Regions from separate parts of the Gardnerella sp. c12Ub_1 genome, predicted to be linked through region 3. Evidence: riboswitches for the same ligand, from Rfam matches in the RefSeq annotation. Region 3 holds a riboswitch; each other region holds the start of a gene.

Region 1 (5,956 bases), 820 kb from region 3:
ACAGATTCGGCTTAAGCCAGCTTCACCAATTGCGCGGGCGCGTTGGCAGAGGTCGTGAGAGAGCGTACGCATACTTTTTGTACGATCCTACTAAGCCGATGACTCAACAAGCGCATGATCGCCTTGCAACAATTGCTCAATATACTGCTCTTGGATCTGGATTCGATGTTGCTATGAAGGATTTGGAGCTTAGAGGCACTGGAAATTTGCTTGGCAATGCGCAAAGTGGCCACATTGAAGGCGTTGGATTTGATTTATACGTGCGAATGGTTTGTGAAGCTGTTGAAAAATACAAAGAGCCAGAGCATAAAGAAACTGTTTCCACGTCTATTGATTTGCCTGTTGAAGCTTCTCTTCCAGTTGATTATATTGCTTCCGACAAGCTTCGTTTAGAAGCGTACCGTAAGCTTGCTTCCGCTAACAATAATAAGGATTTGCAAGAGTTGCGAGATGAGTTGCTTGATCGTTTTGGTGAGCCGCCTGAAGCGTTTAGCATATTGTGCGATGTTGCTCGCTTGCGTTTTAAGGCTCGTGATCTTGGTATTACGCAAATTAGCTCTCAAGGTAAATCGGTTCGTGTTATTGGTTTAGATCCAAAAGAATCATTGTGGATGCGTTTGCAAAGGATTTACCGCGGAGTTAAGTATCGTCCGCTTACTCATACGCTTATTATTCCATCGCCTTTTGAATCTTTACTTGGAACTAGCGCAATGAGTGAGCGCGAAATACTTGATTGGGTGCGCCAACTTCTTGAAGATTTAGCTTGGTAAGGTAAATCTTGCACTGTTTATAAATAAAGGCGGCCGCTATTTTTGCAGTCGCCTTTATTCACATTATTTTTGCGTTACTTATTGCAAAGCTTCTCTAAGCTCATCTTCTATTTCACTATGATTTACAGGGCGATTTTGAGCGTCAAGATGCTCGCGATCAATGTTCCATTGCTTAGCAATCTTGCCATTTTTTATCATAAGAATGCGGTTAGAAAGTCTTACAGCTTCCGCAATATCATGCGTAACCATAAGTGTAGTCCAGCCATATTTAGCTTGAAGATTATTAAGCAAATCTTGCATATCGAAGCGCGTAAGAGCATCCAAAGCTCCAAAAGGCTCGTCAAGCAACAATAATTCAGGACTTCTAACTAAAGCTCTCGCTAAAGATACGCGCTGCTGCTGGCCTCCAGAAAGCTCAGAAGGCCACTTGTTATCGTAGCCTTCAAGGCGCATTTGGCAAAGCGCTAAATGCGCAATATTCTTAAGATCTTGCTTGCTTCCTTCCATGCCGAAAACAACATTTTTGTTTACAGAAAGCCACGGTATTAGTCGTGCATCTTGAAAACCAATAGCCTGACGGCTTGTTGCATGAATGCTGCCTTCGCTAGGAGTAAGAAGTCCTGAAATTATTTTCAAAAGCGTAGTTTTTCCGCATCCCGATCTACCAATAAGCGAAACAAATTCGCCCTTTTTAATTCTCATCGTAATGTTTTCCAATACAAAAGAAGAATTATTTGCAAAATCGTTTTCTGTATTTTTATCTTTTGCACTTGCGAAAGAAATGCCCAGATTCTCTATACTAACGCAGTAATCGCTATCGTTAATATTTGATTTGCAAGTAGATTCTTTGGAAACTTCTACATTGCTACGCTTATGAAAAATGCTATTAAACATAGTCGTATTCTAAAGTCGTATTCTAATTACAATTAGTAATCGTTTACTTGCTGCAGTCGATTACAGCTTTAGAGAAATCAGGAACTTCTTTAATGAATCCGTATTTAACATATTCCTTAGCTTGTTGTTTAAGCATTTTCATAGTTTCTGCATTCATTGGTCGAATTTGCGGAATGTCAAACTTAGCTAATTCTTTCATTGTTTCATCGGATGCACCAAACTTCTTATACATATCAAGAATAATCGAATGCTTCTTCTTAACTCTTTTACCTTCTTCTACTAAAGCACGATACATTTTCTTTAATAGCTGTGGGTGCTTTTTAGCAAATTCAGCAGATGCAACTTGGATTCCGAAGTTAATATTTCCATAATCTTTTGCAGTGACTAGAAGTTTTGATCCTGGAGTTGCAAGAGCTGCAGCAAAGTTCTGATCGAAGGTTGCTAATGCGTCAACTTGACCAGTTGTGAATGCTGCATGGAAGTTCTTTGGACTCATCTCTACTTCTTGAACTTTAGATGGGTCAAGTCCTGCTTTTTCAAAGGCTTTGTGAATTATATAATCTCCACTTCCACCTTTAGCAATAATTCCAATCTTCTTTCCGTACAAGTCTTTAAGCGATTTGATTCCGCTATTTGGTGCTGCTACGATTCCTTGAGCGTTTCCATTGTAATGGTTAATAGCATAAGCAACCCATGGCTGGCCTTTGGAGATAAAATGAATAAAATGGCCAGATCCTGTGGTTGTTACGTCTGCGTTTCCAGAAGTTACTGCAGTGTTTGCTTCTGGAGGAACATATGGCCCGCTAAATGTAACCTTTGCCTTGCCAAAGATCTTATCTGCCATCTTTGTGTTATTTGAAAGAGTTGTTAAATAATTTGCAGAAGTCAAGTATGCTACTCTTAAAGTTCCAGTATCTTCTTTTACTTGCTTAGTAGTATTTGTGGAAGATTTTGCGGATGATGCTTGTGTTTTATTGTTCGAGCTTCCGCATGATGCTAGGGTGATTGCTGCGCAAAGCGCGCAGAAAGCTGCTAATGCTCGCTTACTTGTTGTAGATAATGCGAATTTAGCCATTTTATTCTCCTAATTATTTTGCTAATATTCTTAGTTTTGTTTGAGTTTAACGATGGATGAACGTCGCTCAGGCATGCAAATTTTTTCTAAAAGTGTTGCAATTCCTTCAGAAAGTAGGCCTGCAATCGCGTATAAAACTATGCATAGCAGCATTTGATCTGGTCTGTAAAATTCTTGTGATCTTGCAAGAACATATCCAATTCCTTTTGAAGCGTTGACTGTTTCACACGTTACCAATGCCACCCAAGACACTGATATTGCAAAGCGTAAAGCAGTCATAAAGTTAGGTAGCGCTCCTCGAAGAAGAATTGTGAAAAATACTGTTTTGCTATTTACTTTGTATGCGCGAGCTAATTCCAAGAGTTTGGGATCAATATTACGAACTCCATCCCTCATATTTACGTAGAACGTTCCAAATACGCCTATAGCAATAAGAGCTATTTTCATAGTCTCACCAATGCCTAATAAAATAATAAGCAAAGGTGCTAGTGCAGTAAAAGGAACAGACCGTAGCATGTGGCCAGGCTTGTTAATAATAATGTCGCCCAGCTTTGTGCTACCAGAAATAACTCCTGCTGGAACTGCTATTATCATTCCTAAACATAATCCTGCAATAACTCTTGCAAAACTAATTCCCAACGAAGGCCAAATTAAACCTTCTGAGTTTAATTCTTGAAAAGCGTTAATTACTTCTGCAGGTGATGGAATGTGCCTAGTCTCTTTAGGCCCAAGTGTAGCTAAAAACCATCCAATAAGTATGACAAGTGTGGAAAGCCATGGCACACATAAACGTAGTGAAGAAGATGCATTTTTTAGCATGCTCTTACAATGGCTAACCATTCGACATTCCCTTCGATAGTACTAGCTATATCAGGTTCGACGGGTATGATCTCAGCAATTACAATCAAGCAAATAATTGCACCCCGTGCCAGTTTGTTATTATTGTACAAAGGTGTGGACAAATTAACAAAAGCTTAGATTATATAGTCTTGTATGCTTAACGACTTACGTTGCGAAATAACGTCCATAAAACGCATTAATCTTAAATATGTTACACAACCAACAGATAAATAAGGAGTAGTTGTGGCAGCTATTGAAAGCGTATATGCACGCGAAATTTTGGATTCTCGTGGAAATCCTACTGTTCAGGTTTATTTGGAGACCGAAGATGGCGCTCAAGGAATTGGTTTAGTTCCTTCTGGTGCTTCAACTGGTGAGGCAGAAGCTTGGGAGCGTCGCGATGGTGACAAGTCCCGCTACCAGGGCAAGGGTACTTTGGAAGCAGTTAAGGCTGTTAACGAAGTAATCGCTCCAAAGGTTATTGGCATGGATGCCTCTGATCAGCGCGCTCTTGATGAAACAATGATCGAGCTTGATGGCACTCCAAACAAGGGCAAGCTTGGCGCAAACGCTATTCTTGGCGTTTCTCTTGCTGCTCTTTATGCTGCTGCTGAGTCTGCTGAGCTTCCTTTGTATCGCTACATTGGCGGTACAAATGGCCACATTCTTCCAGTTCCAAACATGAACATTATGAACGGTGGTGCTCACGCTGATTTTGCAACCGATATTCAGGAATACATGATTTCTCCATACGGCTTTGCTACTTATAGCGACGCTTTGCGCGCTGGCGTTGAGGTTTATCACACCTTAAAGAACGTTTTGAAGAAGGAAGGCTTGGCTACTGGTCTTGGCGACGAAGGTGGCTTCGCTCCAAAGATGAAGTCCAACGAAGATTCTTTGAAGTACATTATGGATGCAATCGAAGCTGCAGGTTACGAGCCAGGCAAGCAGATTGGTATTTCCCTCGACGTTGCTTCTTCTGAGTTCTACAACAAGGAAACTGGCAAGTATCGTTTCGACGGCGAAGAGCGCGAATCTGCTTACATGCTTGATTACTACGAGAAGCTCATTAACGAGTATCCAATCGTTTCTATCGAAGATCCATTCCAGGAAGAAGGCTGGGATGATTGGGCAGCAATCACCAAGCGTCTTGGCGATCGTTTGCAATTCGTTGGTGACGACTTGCTCGTTACTAATCCAAAGCGTTTGGCTAAGGGCATTGAGCTTGGAGCAGCTAACTCCTTGCTCGTAAAGTTGAACCAGATTGGTTCCGTTACCGAGACTCTCGACGCTATTGAGCTTGCAACCAAGAATGGCTTCACTTCCATGGTTTCCCACCGTTCTGGCGAAACCCCAGATACCACCATTTCTGATCTTGCTGTTGCTAAGAACACTGGCCAAATCAAGACTGGTGCTCCTGCTCGTGGCGAGCGTATTGCTAAGTACAACCGCTTGCTTGAGATTGAAGAAGAGCTTGGTTCTACTGCTCAGTATGCTGGTTACAGCGCATTCAAGGCTTGCAAGAAGTATATGAAGTAATATGCTAGAGCTTTTATAAGTTCTACGTAAGTCTTGTTTAAGATCTAGACTGTAGCATAATTCGGCCAGTCGCATTCGTGCGATTGGCCGTTTTTCGTATATTTTAGCGATTTTTTGAAAAAATATATAAATTTTTCTAAAATTACTTTTATTCTCTTCAAAATAGTGCTATTTTTTATGGAAAACTAAAAACGGAAGGAGATGTTTCATATGAGAAAAGTCGCAGTTATAGGCATGGGAAACGTTGGTGCAGCAGTAGCGCATCAACTTGTTGTTGGCGGTCATGCTGATGATTTGTATCTTTATGATACAAACGAGGCAAAGGTGAATGCCGACGCATTGGATTTTGAAGATTCAATGGATAATGTGCCTTTTAACGTTAATATTACTGTTAATGATTATGAAGCATTAAAAGACGTAGAGGTAATCGTAAGCGCCTTGGGTCACATAAAGCTTTTGGACGTTCCTCATCCAGATCGTTTTGCAGAGCTTAAGTATAATCGTAAGGAAGTTGCAGAAGTTGGTGCAAAGATTAAGGCTTCTGGATTCCACGGTGTTTTAATCGACATAACAAATCCTTGCGACGCTATTTGCCAGCTTTACAAGGAAGCTACTGGTCTTCCTTACGAAAAGATTATTGGAACTGGCACTTTGCTTGATTCTGCGCGCTTGCATCGTGCAGTAGGCAAGTTCTTTGGCGTGCATCCAAAGGCTGTTAAGGGATATAGCTTGGGAGAGCACGGTGATTCGCAATTCGTTGCGTGGTCTACTGTTAAAGTCTTTGAGCAGCCTATAACAGAACTTATTAAAGAAAAGAACATGGATTTAGACGCTATTG
Region 2 (5,956 bases), 340 kb from region 3:
AGCTTCGTCTATTGTGTTGAAATTGCAAACGATTGTATCTCGTGAAGTAGCTGCTAAAGATTACGCAATAGTTACAGTCGGCGCAATAAACGCTGGAAGTAAGTCAAACATTATTCCAGACGATGCGGAACTTTTGATTAATACTAGAACATACAGCGAAGATACTCAAAAATTTGTTCACTCTGCCATTGAGCGAATTGTGCGCGGAGAGTGCAATCTAGCACGATGCCCAAAGGAACCAGAATTTACATACTATGACCGCTATCCATTAACCAATAATGACGAAGCATCAGTTTATCGCGTGCGCGAAGCTTTCGACGAATATTTTGGTGAAAATTCTGTACAAATCAGCAAACAGTCTGCTTCTGAAGATTTTTCTATTGTTGCAAATGCTTTCAATACACCTTACGCATACTGGGGATTAGGTGGATTTGAAGACATGAAAAATGCTCCAGGAAACCACAATCCAGCTTTTGCTCCAGATTTGCAACCAACTCTAAATCGTGGACTTGAATCAGCCGTTGTTGCAGCTTGCGCATGGCTAGCTTGCGACTAATAAATTAATTCTACTAACAAATAAGTTTAAGCGGTTTTTACGCCACCAAACCTGCGGTCGCGATGCGCATAACGGTCAATTGACCTCCACAGCGCTTCGCGACCATAATCTGGGAAGAGTTCTGGCACAAAATCAAGCTCCGCATAAGACGCTTGCCAAGGCAAAAAGTTGCTTGTGCGCTGCTCTCCCGAAGTGCGAATCACAAGATCGCAATCTGGAATATCTGGATTATACAAGTGCTCCGCAATCATCTTCTCGCTAATGCGATCGCCCTTAATTTTGCCGCTTTTAACTTCCCTAGCAATTGCCGCGCAAGCGTCTGCGATTTCCGCGCGACCACCATAGTTTAAGCAAAAAACAACGTCAATTGTAGTATTATTTTTTGTGATTTCTTGAGCTTTTTCCAACTCGTCAATAACAGACTTCCACAATTTAGGCCGTCTTCCAGCCCAGCGCACGCGCACTCCCCACTCGTTCATTTGCGCAACTCTGCGGTGAATAATATCTCTAGAAAATCCCATCAAAAAATGCACTTCTTGAGGAGATCTCTTCCAATTTTCCGTAGAAAACGTGTACAAGCTCAAGTAGCGAACACCTGCTTCTATAGCACCTGCAATAGTGTCAAAAACCACTGGTTCCGCCGCTTTATGCCCTTCGGTGCGAATCATTCCGCGCTCTTTAGCCCAACGCCCATTGCCGTCCATAATCACGCCTACATGTCGAGGAACTTTGCCTTTAGGAAAATCTGGCACACGGCTAGGATCACTAAATGGAGCCGCTGGAATATTTAACGAAGTGTAATCAACGTTTTCAAAACTCATAGTTAAAATCTAACAACCCCATTGAACGAATAGCTAAAGCGTTTTGCAAAGCTAAATAAAAGCATGCAAAATCAAGTAAAAAATCCACTAAAATCCTCTATATTTCTCGCAAAATCTCTATTAAAGCGTTTAAGTATTGCTCTCCAAAGCAAGATTTGTACCATCTAGCATGATCTAAGAATCCAGTATCATAGCCCCAAATCTTAAAATCGTAAGATCCATTAGACTTTAAGTAATAGTCTACAAATTCTACGCATTGCTCGATTTGACTTACAGATAAAACAAGCGGAAGCAGCTCTTTTTCAACATCTGTTAATGGCCGAACGCTAGCATATCCTTGCAAAATTGCTTCTGCTAAGTCTGTTCTAAATGAATCTTTTTTGCCATTCGCAATATCTACCCATTGAATTGTGTTGCGTTCTAAAGTCATTGCCAAATCGTAGATTGCTGTGTTTTTATACGCCATTCCAAAGTCAAATACTGCGCTTGGAGAGCTATCTTTCCACATAAAATTAGATATATGCGGATCTCCATGAGTCCACTGCTTTTTTAGATTCACATACCCCAAATCGTAAATTTTTTTGCATGTTGGAGCAAATTCACTTAAATCTTTTACAAAATCACGATTCTGCTCTTTTAAGAATTTTGCTAAATCAGGTCTATTTTTTAACCAAACTTCTGCAGCTTTTTGCACATCTTCGCTTGCACAAAGACTAAATCTTGATTGAAAAGCGTTGATTTCCTTAGGATTTGGCTCGTCAAAACTTTGCGAAGCTAAGGCGATTTTTGCCATCATTACTCCAAGATTTTTGGCTTCTTCACACGTTTTAGGCGGATCCCAAGTGTACGCGTCTTTGTATCTATCTTCTCCGCTAGCTTTTAAAGTCACTTCGTAAGCGCAATCACCTATTACAAGAAGAGTGCCGTCTACGTAAATATTGCCAGAAGTATCGCCACAAATATCGCCAGCAGTATTCTTTTCTAAACCTAAAAACTCGCTATTTTTGTTAAAATACAAGTACTTTGGCGTGCTTATTTTATTTTTTAAAAGATGCTCAGCAAAACGATGATACGGCCTAATTGTGCTTGCTTGCCTAACTTTTGTGCTGCATCTTTTAATATAAACGTCTAAACTTTGCGATTTTTTTGGCGAATCATCTTTGTAATGCGCGCGAATCAATGAACCTGCAGCCATCGGGCGCAAACTATGGCTTAAAACGCAATCAGCTTCTAGCGGATTCTCTAAAAGAGAACACACAATATTTCCCTCATCTAAATCAACATTTGCCCATCTTTGAGCAACAATATCTAGCTGAGGGTCGTTGCTTTCGTTTTCCATATTCGCTCCAAATTATTTACTACAGGCTCATTGTTTTTCGCAGATTATTTGACACCAACTAGCTTATGCACGGTTGCTTGCGATTCAAGCACATGCTGGCCGACTATTCTGGCAAATACTCGTTTGTTACGCATCCGCTTTCTAGGCTCTTTAGCGCGCAATCAAGAGGCACGCTTAAGTGGCCATTTTCACCCATCCAACGAGTGTAGTTTTCCACCAAAGCCATGTCTGCTGTACCCCAACGACCATTCTTGTCGTACCAAGACGGAATCACTTCGTCTAGCGAGGCGCGCAAAGCCTCTGGGCTAATATGGCAAAGCGCATTTTGCAAAGCATCAACGCCAGCCTGCAGGTCTTTTCCTGCAAGTTCATAGCCCTTAACTGTTGCGCTTGCAAAGTTGCGTATTAATTGCGGATTTCGCTCAATCATCTCTTGGCGAGCGCAAACATAGTAAGAATGATGCGGAGCTACGCCAATAGAATCGAATGGAAGAACAACAACTTGGTCAAATGGAAGCGAACCCTGGTATGGCTCCCACCAAGCAACGTTAATAAACGCATCACACATTCCGCGTTCTACAGCTCGAATGTCTGGCTCCCATGGGCCTGGGTCAATTGTAATCAGCTTGCTAAAGTCACCTCCGTCGGCAGCAACAGCCTGCTGAAGCTCTGTGTATAAGCGCTTAACGCCCATAGGGATTACTACGCGCTTTCCTTCTAGATCTTTAAATCGCGTAATACCCGTGTTTTTATTTGTTATGATTCCGCCAATTTGCGATTGATTCATTACAGCAAATGACGTTAGCTTGTTTGCACCATTTTGATGAGCCAAAAGCTGATTTAAGCGAATAAGAGCTATATCTACTTCTCCACGCTCCAAGCATGCTGGAACATCTCCGCGCTCCGTATCTGTGCTTGTAAACTCTACATCTAATCCGTATTGTGCGTACAATCCGCGCTTTCTTGCAAGATACATACCTGCGTGATTCGTCCATGGATGCACATATTCAAGACGTACTCTTAGCATATTAACTCCTTTGTTTTATAGTGATTTGTGATTTTATTTTGACTTTTATTTGCGACTTTTGCGCGCTGCTAACTTGCGACTTTATTTGCCACTTTTATTTGCGACTTTACAAAAGTGGGCGAGGTAATTCCCCGCCCACAAATCAAATCTTACTAGCAAAAGTTAAGACTTAAGCGCGTACTTCTTTGCCAGAAGCAAAACGGCTCAATGCGCCAGTAGCAGCAATACCCTTGTACAAGTACCACATAACTACACCACCAATTACAGCACCAGAAATCATGCTGCAAAGTGTGTGAATCATCATGAATGCGCCGAAGATTGGAACACCTGCGTAGTAGAACGGATAGGTTGAAACGATTCCACCCAAACCAGCTAACGCGCCAGAAAGTGCAGTCAAACCAACGTTCCACTTGCGATACATAACAAACAAGAATGCAAACTCAGCGAACAAGCCCTGAACAAAACCAGGAAGAACGGTACCAATACCGCCCCAGTGGCTACCAACAGTCAACTCAACCATTGCAGCAATAAACTCGCCGAATAGTGCAGCGCCTGGCTTGCGAACCATAATAGCAGCTAAAGGACCAGCGAAGTAGAACAAACCATAGTACAATGCGCTAACGCCTGGAACTGGAATAAGCTTAAGAGCAGCAGAAATAGGCTCACTAATCAAGCCGATGCCCCAGAAGATAATACCAGAAGCTACAGCAATAACAACCGTGAGCGTAACATCAGCCACGTTCCAGCGCAAGGATGGACGCACGGTCTCTTCTTCAACAGATGTACCCATTAGGGTCTCCTTTCATCTTTAACCAATCAAACAAAGGCGACCCTGCAGAAAACTCCGTACGTCGGCATTACCCGATTCACGTTAAACGGTTAGACAGTAATCTTCTCAGCTCTTAAAAGAGCACCCGTGCCTGATATCATTCATATTGCATCAGACAGCTAGGACATATTTTATAAAATTCAAACATAAAATTAACAAAATCGCTCATTAAGATAATAGAAACTCTAATCAAAATACAGCGAATTAGAATTTTTTTCGCTTAAACGCATAGATCTAATAGGCTTTTCTAGCCAATATTCACACCATTGTTCAACGCATTTAGATGTTAAATCGTCTATACTTGTTCCGTCTAAATTTTGCCAATCGCCATTAATTAATGAAATCATTTGAAAACGCGCTAAATCATTGCACTTAATAGACTCTAAAGCATGATCTTTAGAGCACATAACTCCACCACTAGCTGCCGAGAAATAGGCTAAATCATTGCGTGTTGAACAAATAACGCACTCATTTAACCTAGGAGACCATCCAGCTAATTGCAATGCTCTTAAAACGTACGAAAGCGCGATTGATTCAGCACTATGCAAACTTTTAGAAAGAGCAGATAAAGCAGCTATAAGAAGATTGTATTGTGAGCAAGAATCCGAATATTGCGCGTGAGACGAGACTAAATCGTCCGCAATCTCTGCAATCATGCTAGCACAACTATACAGATTGTAATCCGCACAAATGCTACCAGCATAAGGCGAAACTAAAACCGCTTGAGAAATAACATCAAAAGTTTTGCCAGTTGCAAAAAGTGCATTAACACGCATAAATGGCTCTAAGCGCCCACCAAATCTAGATTTTAACCGCCTTACACCTTTTGCAACAGCTCGAACCTTGCCATGCTTTTTAGTGAGCATAACAATAACTCGATCAGCTTCCCCAAGAGGAAAAGTCTTAAGAACAACAGCTTCATCGTTATATAACGGCATTAATCAATAACTCTTAGCTTATATAATCCCTAAATCTAAGTGAAAAATAGATTATTAATTATGATTTGGGTTTACAAATCCGCCAAAATTAGATTCGCCAGTATCGTCAAAATCATCTGAATCATTATTTGCTTCGCGAGAAGAATCTTCAACCGAAGTGTCAAAATGGTTCATAACAGGGAACGAAAGATCTGGAATATCTAAATTAAGACTTTGCGAAGGCTCGAACTTAGGCGAAGCAAGAAGTGAAAGATTCAAATCTCCAATGGATTTAGAATCATTTGCATTGTTCACATTCGCACTGTTAGCACTTACATTATTTGCATTTGCATTATTCGCGCTAACATTATTCGCAGCATTCGCGTTGTTTTCTGCAACTTTTTCTTTGCCAAAATCATTATTGTTAGCATCAGAATTATTGGAAGCAGCATTAGGAGCATAAGACG
Region 3 (5,956 bases):
AACAGTATTTCCAGCATCTTCGCTTGTTAAGTGGCCACCTTTAACAATAACAATAGTATTGTTTTTTGCACTCCACTCGCTTGCTTGAGCATAAGCTTCTTCAAAATTGGATGCAGGCTGTTTATCGCATAATACTGCGAGTTCAGGTATGTTTGGCGTAATAACATCCGCAAGAGGCGCAAACTCGCGCATTGCATCTTCTGCAGACTTTTCAAGCAGCCTATCTCCCGAAGTTGCTACCATAACTGGATCTAACACAACAACAGGAACAGGATGATTTTTAAGCCAATTTTGAACTAGGCTAATATATGATTTGTCTCCAAGCATGCCGATTTTTACAGCATCAATAGTTACGTCATCAAATACTGCTTCTAGTTGCGCTTGCAAAAAGTCGGTTGGAGGAGTATAAACTTCGCGCACACCGCAAGTGTTTTGAGCAACCAAATTAGTTGTTACACACATTCCAAATCCATGTGATGCCGTGATTGACTTTAGATCAGCTTGGATTCCAGCTCCGCCTGTTGGATCAGTTCCAGCAATACTTAGTACGCGTGGAATAATCGGGTCTTCTAAAGATGGCAAAGAAGATGGCCTTAGGCTTGAATCATATAATTTAGAAATTGATTGCAAAGGTGCTTGAGCTTGCGAAAATTGATTATTCATTATTTTTATTCCTTCGTAATAGCATCGCGTAATTTGCGCGCTTCTTCGCAAGGATTTTGCGCAAGCATTAGAGCAGATACTACGCATAAACCATCTATTGAAGTGCTTTTAATAGGGAATACCGTATTTTCGTTAACGCCGCCAATTCCGAGCGTACTAATGCCGAGTTCTTTAGCGCGTTTAGCAATCTTTTCTACTCCTTCAACACCTAAAGCAGGAGCAGCGTCTGGCTTAGTGGCAGTAGGCCAAATCGGACCTATTCCAATAACATCAGGCAATGCCACATTTTCTTTAGCACATTCGTTATAAACGTAATCTAACTGTTCTAACTTTTCTATAGAAAGCCCAACCATCCATTCTGCAGGAATAGACTTACGCGCTTCAATATAAGGCGTATCTGTTTGCCCAACATGCAAGTTGAGTCCTAAGCTTTTAGCGCAATCTATACGATCGTCAACAAAAATCGGCACGTTTCCGCAACCATTAGCAAGCATTTTGTCTCGAAAGCTTTGAGCTTTATTATTAAAAGTTTCGCTATTTGCGTACTTATCGCGCAATTGAACTACGCTTGCTCCGCCTTTAACGCAATCAACTGCAATATCTTCTTCTGCTCGATTGCTCATCTTTGGGTCTGTTATAAAGTATAAAGACCAATCAACAGGGTCGAGTTCAAATTCAATATTCGCTAGTTTCAGCATCTCGTCTGCGCTCAAATCCATAAGCGCATCCATCCATAATGTTCTAAATGTACCTGGCGATGTTGAGCGTTGTGCTGCCCAAGTTCCTGCTGCAGCAGCGTGCACGTGAGCGGCAACTGTTGCTGCAAAAGGTCGATTTCGATTTGCTCCAACGTATGCTGCCACCAATGCGCCAAGAGAGCAGCCCGTTCCGACTACTTTCGTCATTATCTCGTGACCGCCCGAGACTCGTGCCGAGCATCCGTGACCATAAATAGCGTCTTTTTCGCCAGAAATAGCCACTACCGAGCCATAAAGTTTAACTAGCTTCTTAGCTGCTGCAACTGCCGAATCAACCGAATCTCCAGCATCTACTCCCTTACCGCCGCTTTCTTCTCCAGCTAAACCTAAGATTTCGGAAGCGTTTGCACGAATTACAGTAGGATGACTTTTAACGATTTCGCGCGCGTATTGCGTGCGTGGAGCTAAACCGCCAACTGCAACTGGGTCAAGAACCCATGGAGTGTGTGCTTTTACAGCTCCGCGAATTGCAGCATCCATAGATTCTTTGTCTACTGGCCTGTAGGTTCCAATGTTTACTAATACACCAGATGCGATTTGAGCAAATACTTCAGCTTCTTCTGCGTCTACGACCATTGCTGGCGATGCTCCAGCAGCTAGCAGAACGTTTGCAGTTATTTCTTGAACAACATTATTCGTTACGCAATGTGTTAGCGGATTTTTTGCGCGTAAAGCTTCGATGCATTCACGTACATCTTGCATGAATTGCTTGCAACGAGCATTAGTTGAGAATTCACTATTTTTAGAGCACGACACAGTAGTCATGATTTTCCCTTCGCTAGTACTAACTAGATCAGGTTCAACGGGTATAATCTCAGCGCTTATGCGCACCCCGAACCCATATTTGACTATATATGTTCGTTATGACGTTATTTACGCGCGACGACTTGGTTTTAAGTAATAAAAAAGCGGGGAGTCGAAACTCCCCGCTAGAAAGAATAATGCGGCAGCGTGTTAGTCTCCCACACCCTATCGAGTGCAGTACCCTCACCGTGTCAGGCCTTAGCTTCCGGGTTCGGAATGGGACCGGGCGTCTCACCTGAGCCATGACCACCGCAAAACTAGATTATACACTCGCATTAAGCGAGTGGCAAGCTGGCGGTTTGGGAACCGGACATGAACGCGAGCAAACAGAAGAAACAATCATCAAAATCAACAACTTAACCATAATCATGATCGCTTAACACTCCCTAATGTTAAGAGAATTAAACGATAAGCAATACAAGTAGTATCACAATCGCCCATTAGTACTGGTCAGCTCCACCCCTTACAGGGCTTCCACATCCAGCCTATCAACCACGTGTTCTACATGGGGGCTCACACACAAAGTGCAAGGAATGCTAATCTTGGAGCAGGCTTCCCGCTTAGATGCTTTCAGCGGTTATCCCTTCCAAACGTAGCTAACCGGCAGCGCCACTGGCGTGACGACCGGCATACCAGAGGTTCGTCCACCCAGGTCCTCTCGTACTATGGGCAGGTCTCCTCAACATTCCAACGAGCGCAGAGGATAGAGACCAAACTGTCTCACGACGTTCTGAACCCAGCTCGCGTGCCGCTTTAATCGGCGAACAGCCGAACCCTTGGGACCTGCTCCAGCCCCAGGATGCGACGAGCCGACATCGAGGTGCCAAACCATCCCGTCGATATGGACTCTTGGGAATGATCAGCCTGTTATCCCCGGGGTACCTTTTATCCGTTGAGCGATGCCACGTCCGTACGCCGGCACCGGATCACTATCTCCGACTTTCGTCCCTGCTCGACCCGTCAGTCTCACAGTCAAGCCCGCTTGTGCGATTACACTCAAAACCCGATTGCCAACCGGGCTGAGCGGACCATTGAGCGCCTCCGTTACTCTTTAGGAGGCAACCGCCCCAGTTAAACTACCCGCCAGGCACTGTCCCTAACACGGATAACGTGTCGAGGTTAGACGCCAGATATGGAAAGAGCGGTATTTCACTTGTTGACTCCACGCAAGCTAGCGCCCGCGCTTCACAGCCTCCCGCCTATGCTACACGATCCACACCTAACGACAATACCAAGGTATAGTAAAGGTCCCGGGGTCTTTTCGTCCTTCTGCGCTTAACGAGCATCTTTACTCGTACTGCAATTTCGCCGGGCTCCTGGCCGAGACAGTGGGGAAGTCGTTACGCCATTCGTGCAGGTCGGAACTTACCCGACAAGGAATTTCGCTACCTTAGGATGGTTATAGTTACCACCGCCGTTTACCGGGGCTTAAATTCACCGCTTCGCCAAAGCTAACGGATCCTCTTAACCTTCCGGCACCGGGCAGGCGTCAGAGCGTATACAGCGGCTTACGCCTTCGCACGCTCCTGTGTTTTTGGTAAACAGTCGCTACCCCCTAGCTTGTGCCACCCCCAACAGCTCCGCTTGTAAAAAACATCACCATCAGGGGTCTCCCTTATGCCGAAGGCACGGGAGTAATTTGCCGAGTTCCTTGGCCAGGATTCGCCCGATCGCTTCGGTATACTCTACCAGACCACCAGTGTCGGTTTAGGGTACGAGCGGAATCACACCTCACGTTGAAGCTTTTCTCGGCAAGCAGGATCACCGGAATCAGCCATACGGCCTACCCATCACGCCTCAGCTTAAACATCCCCCGGATTTACCTAGGAGACAGCCCACACGCTTAGCCACGGAAAACCACCTCCGCAGCCGGCTACCTACCCGCGTCACTCCCACGCTAACCTACTACCGATACGCTCCCAACACTAAACCAGAAGAAAACCCCGAAAGGCAATCAACCAGAATAACGAAGGTTAGTACTCTCAGATTCAGTTCGAACGGTGTAACACCGGTACGGGAATATCAACCCGTTCATCCATTCGACTACGCCTGTCGGCCTCGCCTTAGGACTCGACTCACCCGGGGACGACGAACGTGGCCCCGGAACCCTTAGTCATTCAGCGGACAGGATTCACACCTGTCTCTCGCTACTCATGTCTGCATTCTCACTCCCGTATAGTCCACGACAAGTTCACACTGCCGCTTCACCCCATACAGGACGCTCTCCTACCCCGCGTGAAAAAATCACGCAGTCGCGTCTTCGGTGGCGTGCTTAAGCCCCGCTACATTGTCGGCGCGGAACCACTAGACCAGTGAGCTGTTACGCACTCTTTCAAGGATGGCTGCTTCTGAGCCAACCTCCTGGCTGTCTATGCGACTCCACATCCTTTCCCACTTAGCACGCGCTTCGGGACCTTAGACGACGATCAGGGCTGTTTCCCTTTTGACGACGGAGCTTATCCCCCGCCGACTCACTGCCATGATAAACCTAACAGGTATTCGGAGTTTGGCTGCTATTAGTACCCGGTATGGGCCCGCAAGCATCCAGTAGCTCTACCCCCTGTAAGCAATAACATGACGCTGCACCTAAATGCATTTCGGAGAGAACCAGCTATCACGGAATTTGATTGGCCTTTCACCCCTAACCCCAAGTCATCCCCCCAGTTTTCAACCTAGGTGGGTTCGGTCCTCCACACGGTCTTACCCGCGCTTCAACCTGCTCAGGGCTAGATCATCCCGCTTCGGGTCCAGGACATGCGACTAAAACGCCTTTTAAAACTCGCTTTCGCTACGGCTCCCCCACCCGGGTTAGCCTCGCCACATACCACTGACTCGCAGACTCATTTTTCGATAGGCACGCCGTCACCCCACAAGAAGGCTCCGACGGATTGTAAGCGCACGGTTTCAGGAACTATTTCACTCCCCTCCCGGGGTGCTTTTCACCTTTCCCTCACGGTACTAGTACACTATCGGTCAGACAGGAATACTTAGGCTTACCCAACGGTCTGGGCAGATTCACGCGGGATTCCACGAGGCCCGCGCTACTTGGGAATAAACATAAAGAGACATCGCACGACCTGCTACGGGGCCATCACCCTCTACGGCTGGGAATTCAATCCCATTCACATAACACGATGTTTTATCACTCTCCTCAACCCCGTCAGAGGCTGAACAGTCAATCCCACGACCCCGAATACGCAACACCTGACGGTTATCACACGTACTCGGTTTAGCCTGATCCGCTTTCGCTCGCCACTACTCACGGAGTATCCTTTCCTGCAGGTACTGAGATGTTTCACTTCCCTGCGTACCCCCCACAAAACTGTGGTGACCACCCATAACAGTGGCCGGGTCTCCCCATTCGGAAATCCTCGGATCAAAGCCCACTCGGCAGCTCCCCGAGGCATATCGCAGCCCGTCACGTCCTTCATCGGTCCTGTCTACCAAGGCATCCACCATACGCCCTTACCAGTGATACACCAGTAAAAAGCCTATCGCTTAACTCTCTAGACAATAAATCATCACACTAAACGATCACAAAACGATCAAGCGACTCCACCAAAATGGAGCCGGTTGAAATTGATAAAAGTAAAAACAAGCAAAACCAAAAATAGTCTCACTATTCTTACTCGCGTCCACTATCCAGTTCTCAAACCACCAAACACCAAGAACACAAGCCAAAAACCAAAAAGCCTCAACCTGTAATCCAAGGGCTAGGACCGCAACCCCAA

The links. Region 3 has a riboswitch for thiamine pyrophosphate ahead of thiM (hydroxyethylthiazole kinase). Riboswitches for the same ligand answer to the same signal wherever they lie in the genome.
Region 1: linked by a shared signal. The riboswitch ahead of NYP65_RS00850 (ABC transporter permease) and the one ahead of thiM (hydroxyethylthiazole kinase) in region 3 are both predicted to bind thiamine pyrophosphate.
Region 2: linked by a shared signal. The riboswitch ahead of NYP65_RS02775 (ECF transporter S component) and the one ahead of thiM (hydroxyethylthiazole kinase) in region 3 are both predicted to bind thiamine pyrophosphate.

The regions. Positions count from the first base shown of each region.
Region 1 is NZ_JANUZC010000001.1:208,312-214,267, forward strand. It holds gene mfd (transcription-repair coupling factor) at 1-770, shown strand, start outside; gene NYP65_RS00840 (ABC transporter ATP-binding protein) at 849-1,664, opposite strand; gene NYP65_RS00845 (ABC transporter substrate-binding protein) at 1,708-2,739, opposite strand; gene NYP65_RS00850 (ABC transporter permease) at 2,770-3,558, opposite strand; TPP riboswitch at 3,569-3,675, opposite strand; gene eno (phosphopyruvate hydratase) at 3,823-5,118, shown strand; gene NYP65_RS00860 (L-lactate dehydrogenase) at 5,329-5,956, shown strand, end outside.
Region 2 is NZ_JANUZC010000001.1:686,686-692,641, forward strand. It holds gene NYP65_RS02755 (M20 family metallopeptidase) at 1-556, shown strand, start outside; gene NYP65_RS02760 (isoprenyl transferase) at 583-1,377, opposite strand; gene NYP65_RS02765 (phosphotransferase enzyme family protein) at 1,475-2,716, opposite strand; gene NYP65_RS02770 (ABC transporter substrate-binding protein) at 2,820-3,743, opposite strand; gene NYP65_RS02775 (ECF transporter S component) at 3,913-4,533, opposite strand; TPP riboswitch at 4,570-4,671, opposite strand; gene recO (DNA repair protein RecO) at 4,758-5,510, opposite strand; gene NYP65_RS02785 (DivIVA domain-containing protein) at 5,565-5,956, opposite strand, start outside.
Region 3 is NZ_JANUZC010000001.1:1,031,378-1,037,333, forward strand. It holds gene NYP65_RS03960 (bifunctional hydroxymethylpyrimidine kinase/phosphomethylpyrimidine kinase) at 1-663, opposite strand, end outside; gene thiM (hydroxyethylthiazole kinase) at 669-2,186, opposite strand; TPP riboswitch at 2,175-2,266, opposite strand; rRNA gene rrf (5S ribosomal RNA) at 2,363-2,479, opposite strand; rRNA gene NYP65_RS03975 (23S ribosomal RNA) at 2,647-5,704, opposite strand.